One region of the Leclercia adecarboxylata genome, then DNA from elsewhere that is predicted to be linked to it. Evidence: predicted binding sites of a transcription regulator. Region 1 holds the regulator's gene; each other region holds the start of a gene.
The links. The regulator Fur, encoded in region 1, represses iron uptake genes when iron is present. The targets are predictions, from matches to a motif close to ATAATAATGAGAACNACTATCAA.
Positions count from the first base shown of each region.

Region 1 (5,283 bases):
CAAGCACGTTGAAGGCTGGGATGACCCGCGTATGCCGACCATCTCCGGTCTGCGTCGTCGTGGCTATACCGCTGCCTCAATCCGTGAGTTCTGCAAACGCATCGGCGTGACCAAGCAGGACAACACCATCGAGATGGCGTCGCTGGAGTCCTGTATCCGCGAAGATCTGAATGAAAACGCGCCGCGCGCAATGGCCGTTATCGATCCGGTGAAACTGGTTATCGAAAACTACCCGCAGGGCGAAAGCGAGCTGGTGACTATGCCTAACCATCCGAGCAAGCCGGAGATGGGCAGCCGTGACGTGCCGTTCAGCGCTGAGATCTGGATCGATCGCGCCGACTTCCGCGAAGAAGCGAACAAGCAGTACAAGCGTCTGGTGATGGGCAAAGAAGTGCGCCTGCGTAATGCCTACGTGATTAAAGCCGAGCGTGTTGAGAAAGACGCAGAAGGCAATATCACTACTATCTTCTGCACCTACGATGCCGAGACCCTGAGCAAGGATCCGGCTGATGGTCGCAAGGTGAAGGGCGTGATCCACTGGGTGAGCGCAGCACATGCGCTGCCGGTTGAAATCCGTCTGTACGATCGTCTGTTCAGCGTGCCAAACCCGGGTGCGGCAGAAGACTTCCTGGAAGTGATTAACCAGGATTCGCTTGTGATCAAACAGGGCTTTGCTGAGCCATCCCTGAAAGAGGCCGTTGCCGGTAATGCGTACCAGTTTGAGCGTGAAGGTTACTTCTGCCTCGACAGCCGCTACGCCACCGCGGACAAACTGGTATTTAACCGTACCGTCGGTTTGCGTGATACCTGGGCGAAAGTCGGTGAATAACTGATTATTGTTTGAAAAACGCCGCGCACCGCGGCGTTTTTTTTGCATCACGATCAAGCTCTTAATCATATAAATGTTCGCGATGCGAATTAATTCCATTTATTAAAACTATTCTCTTTCTCTTCCTTTGCGCAAATTCCACGTAATAGCTTCCGGATAAGCTGCTTAAATCCTGCATGTTAAAAATAAATCGCTCATTCCGAACATTATTTTAATTAAAAATTCTCCTCCATTCGCTTTGTTACAAATGGCAATCAAATATGTGCGCTTTGTCATAATCCTGACTTTTGATCGCGGAAAAGCATTGATAATTCGCGTCGCGAAAAATAGTCTAAAGGCAGGAGATGTAAGCGGGTATTTCCGGTTGCCTCCACTTTTAACTTTTTGTTTTTCGCCGTTTAAGGCGCTTTAAATACGTCAAAGAGGATTAATTATGCGTACGTTTAGTGGCAAACGTAGTGCGCTTGCGCTGGCTATTGCCGGTGTTACAGCAATGTCAGGCTGGATGGTTTCTCCGAAAGCCCAGGCCGAAGGTTTTATTGATGATTCAACCCTCACGGGCGGTGTCTATTACTGGCAGCGTGAACGTGACCGTAAAGATGTCGAGGCAGATAAATACAAAACTAACCTGGCTCACTCCACCTGGAACGCCAACCTTGATTTCCAGTCCGGCTATGCTGCCGACATGTTCGGTCTTGATTTAGCGGCCTTCACCGCCATCGAAATGGCAGAAAATGGTGACAGCGGCCACCCGAACGAAATTGCATTCTCCTCCAGCAACAAAGCTTACAAAGAAGACTGGTCCGGCGATAAGAGCGGGATCAGCCTGTACAAAGCGGCTGCAAAATTCAAATATGGTCCGGTGTGGGCGCGCGGCGGCTGGCTGCAGCCAACCGGCCAGACCCTGTTAGCACCGCACTGGAGCTTTATGCCGGGTACTTACCAGGGCGCGGAAGCCGGGGCGAACTTTGACTACGGTGACAGCGGGGCGCTGAGCTTCTCGTACATGTGGACCAACGAGTATAAAGCCCCATGGCACCTCGAGATGGACAAGTTCTATCAGAATGACAGAAAGACCCGCGTCGATTATCTCCACTCCTTTGGCGCGAAGTACGACTTCAAAAATAACCTGATTCTGGAAGCCGCTTTTGGTCAGGCTGAAGGCTTCATCGATCAGTACTTTGCCAAAGCCAGCTACAAATTCGATATCGTGGGCGGCCCGCTCTCTACCAGCTATCAGTTCTACGGCACGCGTGATAAAGCCGACAGCGGCACCGTAAATGATATTTACGACGGCACGGCATGGCTGCAGGCGCTGACCCTGGGTTACAAAGTCGGTCAGGTCGATTTACGCCTGGAAGGGACTTATGTGAAAGCGGAAGGCCAGCAGGGCTACTTCCTGCAGCGTATGACCCCAACCTATGCATCCTCCAACGGTCGTCTGGACGTGTGGTGGGATAACCGCTCCGACTTCAACGCCAACGACGAAAAAGCGGTCTTCTTTGGCGCGATGTACGACCTGAGCAACTGGAACCTGGCAGGCTGGAGCGTCGGTGCCTCTTATGTCTACGCATGGGATGCAAAACCAGCCGACTGGCTGATCAACAGCGCGGGCCAGCGTGAAGATATTGCCTCTAACAAGATCAAAGAGTCTGCCTACAGCCTGGATGCGATTTACACCCTGCAGGACGGTCGCGCGAAAGGGACCATGTTCAAACTGCACTTCACGCAGTATGACAACCACTCCGACATCCCAAGCTACGGCGGCGGTTACGGCAACATCTTCCAGGACGAGCGTGACGTGAAGTTTATGGTTATCGCACCGTTCACCATCTTCTGATGACTAACCCGGCGGGGGATAACCCCGCCGACCGGAGACCGCTATGCTGAAAAAAATCGTACTGGTCGCGCTGCTGGCATCAGGACTGACCGCCTGCGCACAACCGCAGACCCAGAAAGAAGACACCCGTCTTAAAGAGGCCTACAGTGCCTGTATCAATACTGCTGAAGGCTCGCCAGAAAAAATTGAAGCCTGCCAGAGCGTGCTGAACGTGCTGCGCGAGGATAAGGCGCACGAACAGTTTGCGACCCAGGAGACCGTGAGAGTGGCCGATTACCAGGCCTGTATCATGGCGCGTAAAACGGGTAACAATCAGGACGTCACCAAAAACTGCGATAAGATCTGGCAGGAGATCCGTAGCAACAACGGTAAGTAAAGCTGTTTGCCACGCCCGGTGGCGCTGCGTTTACCTGAGCCTGCACATTCACAGGCCCGGTAAGCGTAGCGCCGCCGGGCTTTTTTACGTTATTACAGGCAAAAAAAAGCCAACCTTCAGGTTGGCTCAGCGTGTGCGGATGAATTATTTCGCGTCGTGCGCGTGGTCATCTTCGCGGCAGTCACCTTCGGCGCAGTGGCCATACAGGTACAGACTGTGGTTGGTCAGACGAATGCCATGACGTGCGGCAATTTCACGCTGACGGGATTCGATAGAGTCGTCGCTGAATTCGATCACTTTGCCGCAGTCAAGGCAAATCAGGTGATCGTGGTGATGCTGCTGCGTCAGTTCGAATACGGATTTACCGCCTTCGAAATTATGACGCGTAACGATGCCTGCATCGTCGAACTGGTTCAGTACACGGTAAACGGTAGCCAGACCAATCTCTTCGCCCATGTCGATCAGACGTTTGTATAAGTCTTCCGCACTGACATGATGGTTATCCGGACCCTGAAGCACTTCCAGGATTTTTAACCGTGGAAGCGTGACTTTCAGTCCGGCCTTCTTTAATGCGGTGTTGTTGTCAGTCATGCGGAATCTGTCCTGTTGCTAAACGATTCACTTCTAAAGAAGAAGTGACAGAAAATGCACCTGGGATAATGCGTCTCATTATAGAACTGCCATGACGTAATGAAAACTGCAAGTCTCAAGTAAAGTATGCTTATAAAAACGTGGTACCGCCAACAAACTTGTTACAGGGTGACCCGTTTGAACCTGGATCATTGTACAGGTATGACAGCAAAAGTTAAAAATTTGTAGCAATTATTTTGATTGCTTATACCTATCAATGCGGCGCAACTTAATCATTGCGCCGCAGCTTCATCAGGCATTAAGAATATCGTCGAGGTGCAACTCTTCGCGGACCTGCTTAACCCATTTATCTACACGCTCAGCGGTCAGTTCCGGCTGGCGGTCTTCATCAATGGCGAGACCGACGAAGTTGTTATCATCGGCCAGACCTTTGGACGCTTCGAAGTGGTAACCGGCCGTTGGCCAGTGGCCGACGATGACGGCGCCGCGCGGTTCAATGATGTCGCGAATAGTGCCCAGCGCATCGCAGAAGTACTCCGCGTAGTCTTCCTGATCGCCACAGCCGAACAGGGCAACCAGTTTGCCGTTGAAATCGATCTCTTCCAGAGACGGGAAGAAGTCGTCCCAGTCGCACTGCGCTTCGCCGTAGTACCAGGTCGGGATGCCCAGCAGCAGGATATCGTAACCTTCGATATCTTCTTTGCTGCTTTTCGCAATGTCATGCACATCGGCAACGTCTTTACCTAGCTGTTTTTGAATGTTTTTTGCGATATTTTCGGTGTTACCCGTGTCGCTGCCGAAAAAAATGCCGATGATTGCCATGAGTAAAATAACCTCTTGAAACTTAATGGTATGGTGGCGCAATTTAGCCACGGATAAGGGCAATCATAGCAGAACAGAGAAGCCTGCGGAAACTGCTATCACCCAGGACTGCACTCTGTGCTACATGAAAGCAACAAGAAGGGGAGTTTTCTGACTTAAGCTTTACCGTGCCATTTCTCAAGCTGTGAAATCAGCATCTCTTCAATAAGCTCACTGCGGCTGATCTCACGGGCATTCGCCAGCTCGTTCAGCGCATCGACGGCGTCAGCATTCAGTTTCAGCTCGACGCGTTTAAGCCCGCGGCTTTTATCGCGTTTAAGCTGATTGCGCTTGTTGATGCGCAGCTGTTCATCACGCGAAAGCGGATTGGTTTTCGGTCGTCCCGGGCGACGCTCATTCGCGAACAGATCTATTGTCGTGCGGTCCGTGTGTTCTTTGGCCATGATTTTGAGACTTCGGGGGAAACAAGACACCCTGCTAATGCCCGGGCGATAAGCGCGCCATCATACATCACCGAAAACGGCACGCCAACGACTGGAGGCCCACGGGCGACCAGTCGCTCTCTTTTTAATCAATTATTGATGTCAGCGAGGTACCGACGGATGGCGCGCAGCACCGCGTCCGGTTTTTCGGCATGAACCCAGTGCCCGGCCCCGGCAATCACATGCGCACGCGCCAGGGGGAATTGCGCCAGCAGCGCATCACGATACGCTTCGGTTACATAGGGCGAGTTGCCGCCGGTAATAAAGAGGGTCGGGTGCGGCCACGCCGGAACCGACTCCCAGCCGACGATATGGTCATACTGATCCCACAGCACCGGCACGT
Region 1 is NZ_CP040889.1:3,435,320-3,440,602, forward strand. Features, by position in the region: gene glnS (glutamine--tRNA ligase) at 1-829, shown strand, start outside; gene chiP (chitoporin ChiP) at 1,263-2,669, shown strand; gene chiQ (ChiQ/YbfN family lipoprotein) at 2,716-3,045, shown strand; gene fur (ferric iron uptake transcriptional regulator) at 3,190-3,636, opposite strand; gene fldA (flavodoxin FldA) at 3,928-4,458, opposite strand; gene ybfE (LexA regulated protein) at 4,614-4,901, opposite strand; gene ybfF (esterase) at 5,030-5,283, opposite strand, start outside.

Region 2 (5,283 bases), 2.2 Mb from region 1:
TTAATTGTGGCATGGAGGAAATCAATATATTCATGATTAACGCGCCAGTACCATACTGGCGTAATCGCATTCATTAACACTGAAAAATGGTCTTCGCCCTCTTCTTTTGACAACCGCTCCGGCGGGGCCGGGACATGCGCGCTCTCTGCATCGCTGCTTTTATTGAACTCGCGCATCAATAAAAGAACCACGGCAGTAAGCAATAACAAAGTAATGACAGTATAAAAAATGCTGTTCATATAGGCAGGCTCCATTTTTTTTGATTTTAAATTTGCCTCATGTTATTGTCAACGAATCTCACACTCCAGACAACCCTACCCCGTTGAAATTAAAGGAAATATAAAATGTTGCCCGACAATCTGGTCCCGGCCAAGTTTCACATTTCTTCCGTGGAACCGAAACCGCCAGAAGCAGAAAGCAATGCCAATTTCACTAAGGGGAAAAGAACACTCGCTGATTACGCGCCGGATATATTAATTGGTGTTACCCGTACCGGTAACTCCCGCAATATGTTGCTCGAAGAGCACGATCGGCATATTAAAGACCGGTTATTTCGCGTCATTAAAATCGAGGTGTTTGCCCGCCTGTTGAATGATTTGCAGGCGGAGGGGGAAATAGACGCGCAGGCACTAAGTCAAATATTGGCGGAAAAAACCGATGAGATTAACGAGGCCGGTAATGAAATCTGGTTGAACCTAATTACCTGCGAGAAAAATACGCCCGTATTTTATAAGCTAGAGGATGAATAACGTGAAGGATGTTGATAACAACAACGTTTATTTAGCTTTAGATGACAAAAAAAGCGATGAATTTATCTTAGAGCAAAACCTTACCGCGCTAAAAGAGATTAAAAACGCGGAAATACAACGCATTGCAAAAGATTTGCTCTCCATTCCGGCCGGTCTGGTACGCCTGAAATGGCAGAATCGCCGGGAAATTTATCCGTTGCAGGTAAAAGAAGAGATCTACGGCGCGGCAATAAACGTCATCATGGAACAACGTCCCGACTTAAAAGAGAAAATACTGGCGCGGCTGGAAACCAATTATCAATATTTGCTGGCACGCGAAACCGCGACCCTGCGCGTCACACGCAAGCTGGCCGATGAAGGCTATCGCACCTCCAGCGTGACGACCGTGGCGTTGAATGAAGACATGCTGGCCGCCAAAGCTGACGTTCCCCCGCAAAAGCCGTAATCCTCGACAAACCTGCCGCACCGCCTGTTTCCGCTCCGCCCGATTCATTTAAGGATTATCCTGAATGATCCTCACAGCCCAGTTGATTCTCCTAAACTTAAGGTCTGATTAACCCCTCAAGGAGAACCTCAATGGCAAATTCTCAGAGCAAAATTCAGGATCCGACCACCCAGTACTACACCGGTGAGTATCCGCAGCAGAAACAGCCTGCGCCCGGCGTACAGAGCAAAATGGACCCGGTGCCGGATTGCGGCGAAAAAACCTATAAAGGCAGCGGCAGACTACAGGATCGTAAGGCACTGGTGACAGGGGGCGACTCCGGGATTGGGCGCGCTGCCGCCATCGCTTACGCGCGTGAAGGCGCAGACGTTGCCATCAACTACCTGCCCGCCGAGGAAGAGGACGCTCAACAGGTTAAGCAGCTTATTGAAGAGGCCGGACGCAAGGCGGTGCTTATTCCCGGCGATCTGAGTGATGAAAAATTTGCCCGCTCGCTGGTGCATAAAGCCCATCAGGAACTAGGCGGACTGGACGTGCTGGCGCTGGTGGCCGGTAAGCAGGTGGCGGTGGAGAAGATTGCCGATCTGACCACCGAGCAGTTTAAGCAGACCTATGCCGTAAACGTGCTGGCATTGTTCTGGATAACCCAGGAGGCGCTGCCGCTGCTGCCTGCCGGGTCGAGCATCATCACCACCTCGTCGATTCAGGCCTATCAGCCGAGCCCGCACCTGCTGGACTACGCCTCAACCAAAGCGGCGATCCTCAACTTCAGCCGCGGGCTGGCAAAACAGGTAGCGGAGACCGGCGTGCGCGTCAACGTGGTGGCCCCGGGGCCCATCTGGAAGGCGCTGCAAATCTCCGGCGGCCAGACCCAGGAGAAGATCCCGCAGTTTGGTCAGCAGACCCCGATGAAGCGCGCAGGGCAGCCTGCGGAGCTGGCGCCGGTGTACGTCTATCTGGCGAGTCAGGAATCAAGCTACGTGACGGCAGAAGTGCACGGCGTGTGCGGTGGGGAACATCTGGGATAGTTGTTCGTTGCCGGGTGGCGGCTTCGCCTTACCCGGCCTACGTTTCGCATGTAGGCCGGGTAAGCGTAGCGCCACCCGGCAAAAACAATTACGGCAACCCAAGGGTTGCCGTAATTGTTTATTTAGCCACTGTCTTCTCTTCGCCGACTAAACCTATCTTCAGGTAACCCGCCTGATGCAGCGTGTCCATTACCTTCATCATGGTTTCGTAGTCGACCGTTTTATCGGCACGGAAGAAGACCGTCGTGTCTTTCTTGCCTTCGGTCAGGGCGTTCAGCGCCGGGATCACCGACTCATCAGTCACCGGATCGTTACCCAGGAACATGGATTTATCGGCTTTAACGGACAGATAAATCGGTTTTTCCGGGCGCGGCTGCGGCTGACTGGATGACGCAGGCAGATTCACCTTCACGTCCACGGTCGCCAGCGGCGCCGCAACCATGAAGATAATCAGCAGAACCAGCATGACGTCGATAAACGGCGTCACGTTGATTTCGTGCATTTCGCCGTTATCGTCCAGATTTTCATTAAGACGCATTGCCATGGCGAATCAACCTACGTGAAATTTCTGAGCAGAACGGACCGGCTTCGCAGCGCTGGCGCTGAGATCCAGATCGCGGCTTTGCAGCAGCAGAACCTGAGCGGCAACGTCGCCGAGGGTCGCTTTGTAGCTGCCGATCATACGGGCGAAGATGTTATAGATAACCACCGCCGGGATGGCCGCGACCAGACCAATGGCCGTCGCCAGCAGCGCTTCGGCGATGCCGGGTGCCACAACCGCGAGGTTGGTGGTTTGCGTCTGGGCAATGCCGATGAAGCTGTTCATGATGCCCCAGACGGTACCGAACAGACCGACGAACGGTGAAATAGCACCGATGGTCGCCAGGTAGCCGTTGCCGCGTCCCATATGACGGCCAATAGCCGCAACGCGACGCTCCAGGCGGAAGCCGGTACGCTCTTTAATACCTTCGTTGTCTTCACTGCCTGCGGAAAGTTCCAGCTCGTTCTGTGCTTCGTTGATTAACTGGGTGGTCAGGCTCTTCGCCTGGAAGGAAGAAGCCATGTCGCTCGCCTGATTCAGGGTGCGGGCTTCGGCCAGCTGCTGCTGCTCGCGCTTAAGACGACGCTTATGCGAAATAAGCTCAGCGCTCTTACTAAAGAAAATAGCCCAGGTGACGACAGACGCCAGAATCAGGCCGATCATGACAATCTTCACCACGATGTCGGCATGATGATACATGCCCAAGACGGAGAGATCCGTCTGCATCAAATTATTACCCACTCGGTATCTCCAGGACACAAATCACAAAATCTGAGCATAATAATATCAAAACAGCGTCGAATTGATAGTAGTTCTCATTAGTATTTACATAGTGCCGTAAATTCGTTTCATTTTCCTTGCGCTTACGCAGGAAAAATTTCCCGGAAACAAATTTTAAAAAATTTTCCGCTGAACCAGTGAGCGTTGACGTGACCATTTTTACTTTCGTGATAGTGTGGACGTCCAGACGTATAAAAACAGGTTGCGCAGATATGAAAGAGAAGCATCTTGATACTACCCTCGTCCAGGCGGGACGCAGTAAGAAATATACCCTTGGCTCGGTGAACAGCGTCATCCAGCGCGCCTCGTCGCTGGTGTTTGATACCGTCGAAGCGAAAAAGCACGCCACCCGCAACCGGGCCAACGGCGAGCTGTTTTACGGACGTCGCGGGACGCTAACCCATTTCTCGTTACAGGAAGCGATGTGCGAGCTGGAAGGCGGCGCGGGCTGCGCGCTGTTCCCCTGCGGCGCGGCGGCGGTAGCGAATACCATTCTGGCGTTCGTCGAGCAGGGCGACCATATCCTGATGACCAACACCGCCTATGAGCCAAGCCAGGACTTCTGCACCAAAATCCTCAGCAAGCTGGGCGTCACCACCGGCTGGTTCGACCCGCAGATTGGCGCCGGGATCGCCGAACTGATCCAGCCTAATACCCGAATTGTATTCCTGGAATCGCCGGGCTCCATCACTATGGAAGTGCATGACGTGCCTGCCATCGTAGAGGCGGTGCGCAGCAAAGCGCCGGACGCCATCATCATGATCGATAACACCTGGGCGGCGGGCGTGCTGTTTAAGGCGCTCGATTTTGGTATCGATATTTCTATCCAGGCGGCGACCAAATACCTGATTGGCCACTCTGACGGCATGATCGGCACTGCGGTCTCTAACGCCCGCTGCTGGGAGCAATTGCGTGAGAATGCCTATCTGATGGGCCAGATGGTGGATGCCGATACCGCCTACATGACCAGCCGCGGCCTGCGCACCCTGAGCGTGCGCCTGCGTCAGCATCATGAAAGCAGCCTGCAGGTTGCCCGCTGGCTGGCGCAGCATCCGCAGGTGGCGCGCGTTAATCATCCGGCGCTGCCGGGCAGCATCGGGCATGAGTTCTGGCAACGTGACTTTACGGGCAGCAGCGGTCTGTTCTCGTTTGTGCTCAATAAGCGCCTGAGCAACGACGAACTCTCCGCGTATCTGGACAACTTCTCGCTGTTCAGCATGGCCTATTCGTGGGGCGGCTTTGAATCGCTGATTTTACCCAACCAGCCAGAGCAGATTGCGGCCCTGCGTCCGGGCGGTGAAGTGGACTTTACCGGCACCCTGATCCGCCTGCATATCGGCCTGGAAAACGTCGACGATTTAATCGCCGATCTGGAAGCCGGGTTTGCGCGAATCGAATAGCGCAGGGCGATAAAAACACTCCGCGGACACTTTTCTCCACAATCCCTGCAGAAAAGTCTGATTTGTTGCGCCTGCGATCAAAGCCCGCAGGCGAAATAGGGAGTACAATAGCCTTATAAATGCTGTTCCACAGGAAAGCCCATGGCTGTTATTCAAGATATTATCGCTGCACTCTGGCAACACGATTTTGCAGCACTGGCGGACCCGCACGTGGTTGGGATTGTCTATTTCGTCATGTTCGCCACGCTGTTTCTGGAAAATGGGTTACTGCCCGCCTCCTTTTTACCGGGCGACAGCCTGCTGCTGCTGGCAGGCGCGTTAATCGGTAAAGGGGTCATGG
Region 2 is NZ_CP040889.1:1,260,251-1,265,533, forward strand. Features, by position in the region: gene FHN83_RS07740 (ESA_00282 family adhesion-associated protein) at 1-239, opposite strand, end outside; gene FHN83_RS07745 (hypothetical protein) at 345-749, shown strand; gene FHN83_RS07750 (cytoplasmic protein) at 742-1,194, shown strand; gene FHN83_RS07755 (SDR family oxidoreductase) at 1,326-2,222, shown strand; gene exbD (TonB system transport protein ExbD) at 2,341-2,766, opposite strand; gene exbB (tol-pal system-associated acyl-CoA thioesterase) at 2,773-3,504, opposite strand; gene metC (cystathionine beta-lyase) at 3,756-4,943, shown strand; gene yghB (DedA family general envelope maintenance protein YghB) at 5,085-5,283, shown strand, end outside.
Region 2: a site for Fur is predicted at 3,566-3,588, ahead of exbB (tol-pal system-associated acyl-CoA thioesterase). Genes of this name have one in related genera too.

Region 3 (5,283 bases), 670 kb from region 1:
GCCACCCGGATCTGCTCCACGCCCCGGCGCTGCTCCTCGGAGGCGAGGGCAATACTCTCCATCACCTGGTTCACCTTGCCAACGGAATTGCTGATTTCAAGCATCGTCTGGCTGGTTTTACCGGCAAGCGCAGCACCTTCCTGGATATAGAGGGTCGATTCGTTAATCAGGGTGGTGATCTCTTTGGCCGATTCGGCACAGCGACGGGCGAGATTGCGAACTTCCCCTGCCACCACCGCAAAGCCGCGGCCCGTCTGCCCGGCGCGCGCCGCTTCAACGGCGGCATTCAGCGCCAGGATATTGGTCTGGAAGGCGATGCCGTCGATCACGCTGATAATGTCGACCATCTTCTGCGCGCTCTGGCTGATGGCGTCCATTTTTTGCGTGACATCCTGCATCTGCTTTTCGCCCGCGCTGGCGATTTTCGCCGTATTCTGCGCCATCTGTGAGGCATTAAGCGCGTTATCGGTATTCATTTTCACCGTAGAGGTGATCTGCTCCATGCTGGCCGCCGTCTCGACAACGGCTGCGGCCTGCTCTTCCGTGCGCCGGGACAGATCGTTATTCCCGGAGGCAATCTCCTGCGTACCGATATTGATCGTCTCCACGCCGTTTCTAATCGACCTGACGGTGTCGTTCAGTCCGGCCTGCATAGCCTGCAGCGAGGCGCACAGTTGCCCGATTTCATTGGTGCTGGTGACGCGGATCTCCCCGGTCAGGTTTCCGTTGCCAATATTGTCAAAGTGGTGCGCGACCTCCTGTAATGGGCGTATTAGCATTTTCCGCATCCAGATATTGATCATAAAGAACATAATAATCGCGACGACGATCATGCCCGACATCAGAATTAACGAAAATGAATAAGAGTGATTGCTGAACTGAATCACCTTATCTAATGCTGACTGAGTTTTGGCAATATAGGCGGTATAATCGCTGTCCCACTGCTGACGCGCATTTTTAATCTGCTCGCGGTGACTGTCCAGAAACGTTTTTATTTCCTGAGGGGATGCACCTGAATTGAGTGCTCCCTGATTTAATTTAACCGTATCAACCATTTGATTGTAGCTGCGGTTCATCTGCTGGCCTAGCTCTGGCAACGTGGTAGTCAGGCCTGGGATCTCAACAAACAGGTGATATTGCCGATCGGCTTCTTTAAGCAGGGTGTTGATTTTATTCATTGTTTCCGGCGTATCAACCGGCTCGTTATGGAGCCTGGCCTGAAACGTTGAGTCAATCAATATACGCACGCTTAACAGATTATCGCGGGTGGCATTCAACGCTTTTTGTTCGCTGGAGTTATAACTCATCTTTGTCACATAGCTGTTGCTGAGCTTGAGGAAATAAAGCCCCAGCCCGCTGGAGAGCACAAGCATAAGGGTAAATAATCCCAGCACGATCATTAACCCTGAGCTAATTTTTAAATTTTTCAAGTCGACTCCTTTAATATGGACTGAAGCAATTACATTTCTCAGGGTGTTTATCGGCAAGGGTGAGAGCGGATTGAGGTGATAAAGCGGATATTCAGGCAAAACGCGAAATACGCATTAAATAGCCAGAATGACATCGTTGCGCAGAAGAGAAAGTTGATGATCCGTATGCCTATAAAACCGATGTTCACGGGGCAATCCGGTGAGCGTAAAAAGAGCTATCCCAAAAATAGGCATTTTCTATACATATTTTCGCTTTTGACCATTTCTGCCGATTTCCTTCCGTAATCCTCAGCATTATCAACAGATTAAACATTCACCTTCAGGCCTGATAAGCCCGTCAGCAGGGTCTATGCTTAATGAAAGTAAGCAAAAAGGGCGATTAAGCCGAATGACCCTGCAACTGAGGGGTTGAAGTGATAATCATTATCACTAACATGGTGTTATGCCCTGGGGGCGCAATACATGAGGTGGACTTATGGAACAGCATTCAGAAACGTTTGATCCGACAGATTTCGCGTGGCGTGGATTATCGCTTACGCCTGCCGCTGCGGCGCACATTCGCGACCTGGTCAGCAAACAGGCAGGCATGCTTGGCGTGCGGTTAGGGGTGAAGCAGACCGGGTGCGCCGGTTTCGGCTACGTCCTGACGACCGTCAGCCAGCCGGAGAAAGACGATCTGGTCTTTGAACATGACGGCGCCCGACTCTATGTGCCGCTACAGGCGATGCCGTTTATTGACGGTACGGAAGTGGATTACGTGCGCGAAGGCTTGAACCAGTTATTCAAATTCAATAACCCGAAAGCCCAGAACGAATGCGGCTGCGGCGAAAGTTTTGGGGTATAGGCGGTATTATGTCTCGACATACTGAAGCAACTGACGATGTCAACACCTGGTCCGGTGGCCATATTAATTATAAAGAGGGCTTCTTCACCCAATTGCAGACCGACGAGCTGGCAAAAGGGATTAATGAAGAGGTCATTCGCGCCATTTCGGCCAAACGTAATGAACCCGACTGGATGCTGGAGTTCCGCCTGAATGCGTTCAGGGCCTGGCTGGAGATGGAAGAGCCGCACTGGCTGAAGGCGCACTACGACAAGCTGAACTATCAGGATTACAGCTACTACTCTGCGCCGTCCTGCGGCAACTGCGACGACACCTGCGCCTCCGAGCCCGGTGCGGTGCAGCAGACCGGGGCCAACGCCTTTTTAAGCAAAGAGGTGGAAGAGGCCTTTGAACAGCTCGGCGTGCCGGTGCGTGAAGGGCGCGAAGTGGCGGTCGACGCCATCTTCGACTCCGTGTCGGTGGCCACCACCTACCGGGAAAAGCTCGGCGAGCAGGGAATTATTTTCTGCTCCTTCGGGGAAGCCATCCACGATCACCCCGAGCTGGTGAAGAAGTACCTCGGTACCGTGGTGCCGGGCAACGATAACTTCTTTGCGGCCCTCAACGCGGCGGTCGCCTCCGACGGCACCTTTATCTACGTGCCGAAGGGCGTGCGCTGCCCGATGGAGCTCTCCACCTATTTCCGCATCAACGCCGAGAAAACCGGCCAGTTTGAACGCACCATCCTCGTCGCCGACGAGGGCAGCTACGTCAGCTATATCGAGGGCTGTTCCGCCCCGGTGCGCGACAGCTACCAGCTGCACGCTGCGGTAGTGGAAGTGATCATCCATAAAGACGCGGAAGTGAAATACTCCACGGTGCAGAACTGGTTCCCGGGGGATAACAACACCGGCGGCATCCTGAACTTCGTCACCAAACGCGCCCTCTGCGAAGGTGAAAACAGCAAGATGTCCTGGACCCAGTCGGAAACCGGCTCCGCCATCACCTGGAAATACCCGAGCTGCATTCTGCGCGGGGATAACTCCATCGGCGAGTTCTACTCCGTGGCGCTGACCAGCGGACATCAGCAGGCCGACACCGGCACCAAGATGATCCACATCGGCAAGAACACTAAATCGACCATCATCTCGAAAGGGATCTCGGCGGGTAAAAGCCAGAACAGCTATCGGGGCTTAGTCAAAATCATGCCGACGGCGACCAACGCCCGTAACTTTACCCAGTGCGACTCAATGCTGATTGGCCCGGACTGCGGGGCGCACACCTTCCCGTACGTCGAGTGCCGCAACAACAGCGCCCAACTGGAGCACGAGGCGACGACCTCGCGGATTGGCGAAGATCAGCTCTTCTACTGCCTGCAGCGCGGCATCAGCGAAGAAGACGCCATCTCGATGATTGTCAACGGCTTCTGTAAGGATGTGTTCTCTGAACTGCCGCTGGAGTTTGCCGTGGAAGCACAGAAATTACTGGCGATTAGCCTTGAACACAGCGTCGGTTAAGGATTAAGGAAAGCACATGTTAAGCATTAAAGATTTACAGGTCAGTGTGGAAGATAAAGCGATCCTGCGCGGCCTGAGCCTTGAGGTTCGCCCGGGCGAAGTGCATGCCATTATGGGCCCTAACGGCTCCGGGAAAAGTACGCTGTCGGCCACCCTGGCCGGGCGCGAAGATTACGAAGTGGTTGGCGGATCGGTGGACTTTAAGGGCAAAGATTTGCTGGAGCTGTCGCCGGAAGAGAGAGCCGGGGAGGGCATCTTTATGGCCTTCCAGTATCCGGTGGAGATCCCGGGGGTCAGCAACCAGTTCTTCCTGCAGACCGCGCTGAACGCGGTGCGCAAATACCGCAGCGAAGAGGAGCTGGATCGCTTCGACTTCCAGGACCTGATGGAAGAGAAAATTCAGCTGCTGAAGATGCCGGAAGATCTGCTTACCCGTTCGGTCAACGTCGGTTTTTCCGGCGGGGAGAAGAAGCGTAACGACATCCTGCAGATGGCGGTGCTCGAGCCTGAGCTGTGCATCCTCGATGAAACCGACTCCGGGCTGGACATCGACGCCCTGAAGATCGTCGCCGACGGCGTTAACGCCCTGCGCGACGGCAAGCGGTCGTTCATCATCGTCACCCACTATCAGCGCATCCTTGACTACATCAAGCCTGACTACGTTCATGTGCTCTATCAGGGGCGAATTGTGAAATCCGGTGATTTCACGCTGGTCAAACAGCTGGAGGAGCAGGGCTATGGCTGGCTTAGCGAACAGCAGTAACGCGCTGCAGCAGTGGCATCGTCTGTTTGAAGCGCAGGGCCAGACGCGCTCGGAGCAGGCGCAACAGCACCTGCAGCAGATGCTGCGCCTCGGGTTGCCGACGCGTAAGCACGAAAACTGGAAATACACCCCGCTGGACGGGCTGCTCAACGGCGAGTTCGTGGCGCGTCCGGCAAGCGTAGAGCCTGGCGACCGCAATGCGCTGGCGCTGACCCTCGACGCCACACGGCTGGTCTTTGTCGACGGGCGCTTTAACGCGGATCTGAGCGACAGCACCGACGAGAGCGGGTTCGAAGTGGTAATTAACGACGAACGTCAGAGCCTGCCGACAGCGGTTCAGCCGGAGCTGTTCCTGCATCTGACCGAAAGCCTGGCCCAGAGCGTCACCCATATCAGCGTGAAGCGTGACCAACGGCCTTCTAAGCCGTTGCTCCTGCTGCATATCACCCAGGGGCTGGCAGGTGAGGAGATCAACACCGCTCACTATCGCCACCATCTGGAACTTGCCGAGGGGGCAGAAGCCACGATCGTTGAACATTACGTCAGTCTCAACGACATGCGCCATTTCACCGGCGCGCGCCTGACCATGAACGTGGCGGCCAACGCCCGGCTGCACCATATCAAGCTGGCGTTTGAGAATGCGGCGAGCCACCACTTCGCCCATAACGATCTGCAGATGGCCGCCGATGGGTCGGCGTTCAGCCACAGCTTCCTGCTGGGCGGCGCGGTCCTGCGCCATAACACCAGCAC
Region 3 is NZ_CP040889.1:4,107,946-4,113,228, forward strand. Features, by position in the region: gene FHN83_RS21325 (methyl-accepting chemotaxis protein) at 1-1,430, opposite strand, end outside; gene sufA (Fe-S cluster assembly scaffold SufA) at 1,906-2,274, shown strand; gene sufB (Fe-S cluster assembly protein SufB) at 2,283-3,770, shown strand; gene sufC (Fe-S cluster assembly ATPase SufC) at 3,787-4,533, shown strand; gene sufD (Fe-S cluster assembly protein SufD) at 4,508-5,283, shown strand, end outside.
Region 3: a site for Fur is predicted at 1,844-1,866, ahead of sufA (Fe-S cluster assembly scaffold SufA). Genes of this name have one in related genera too.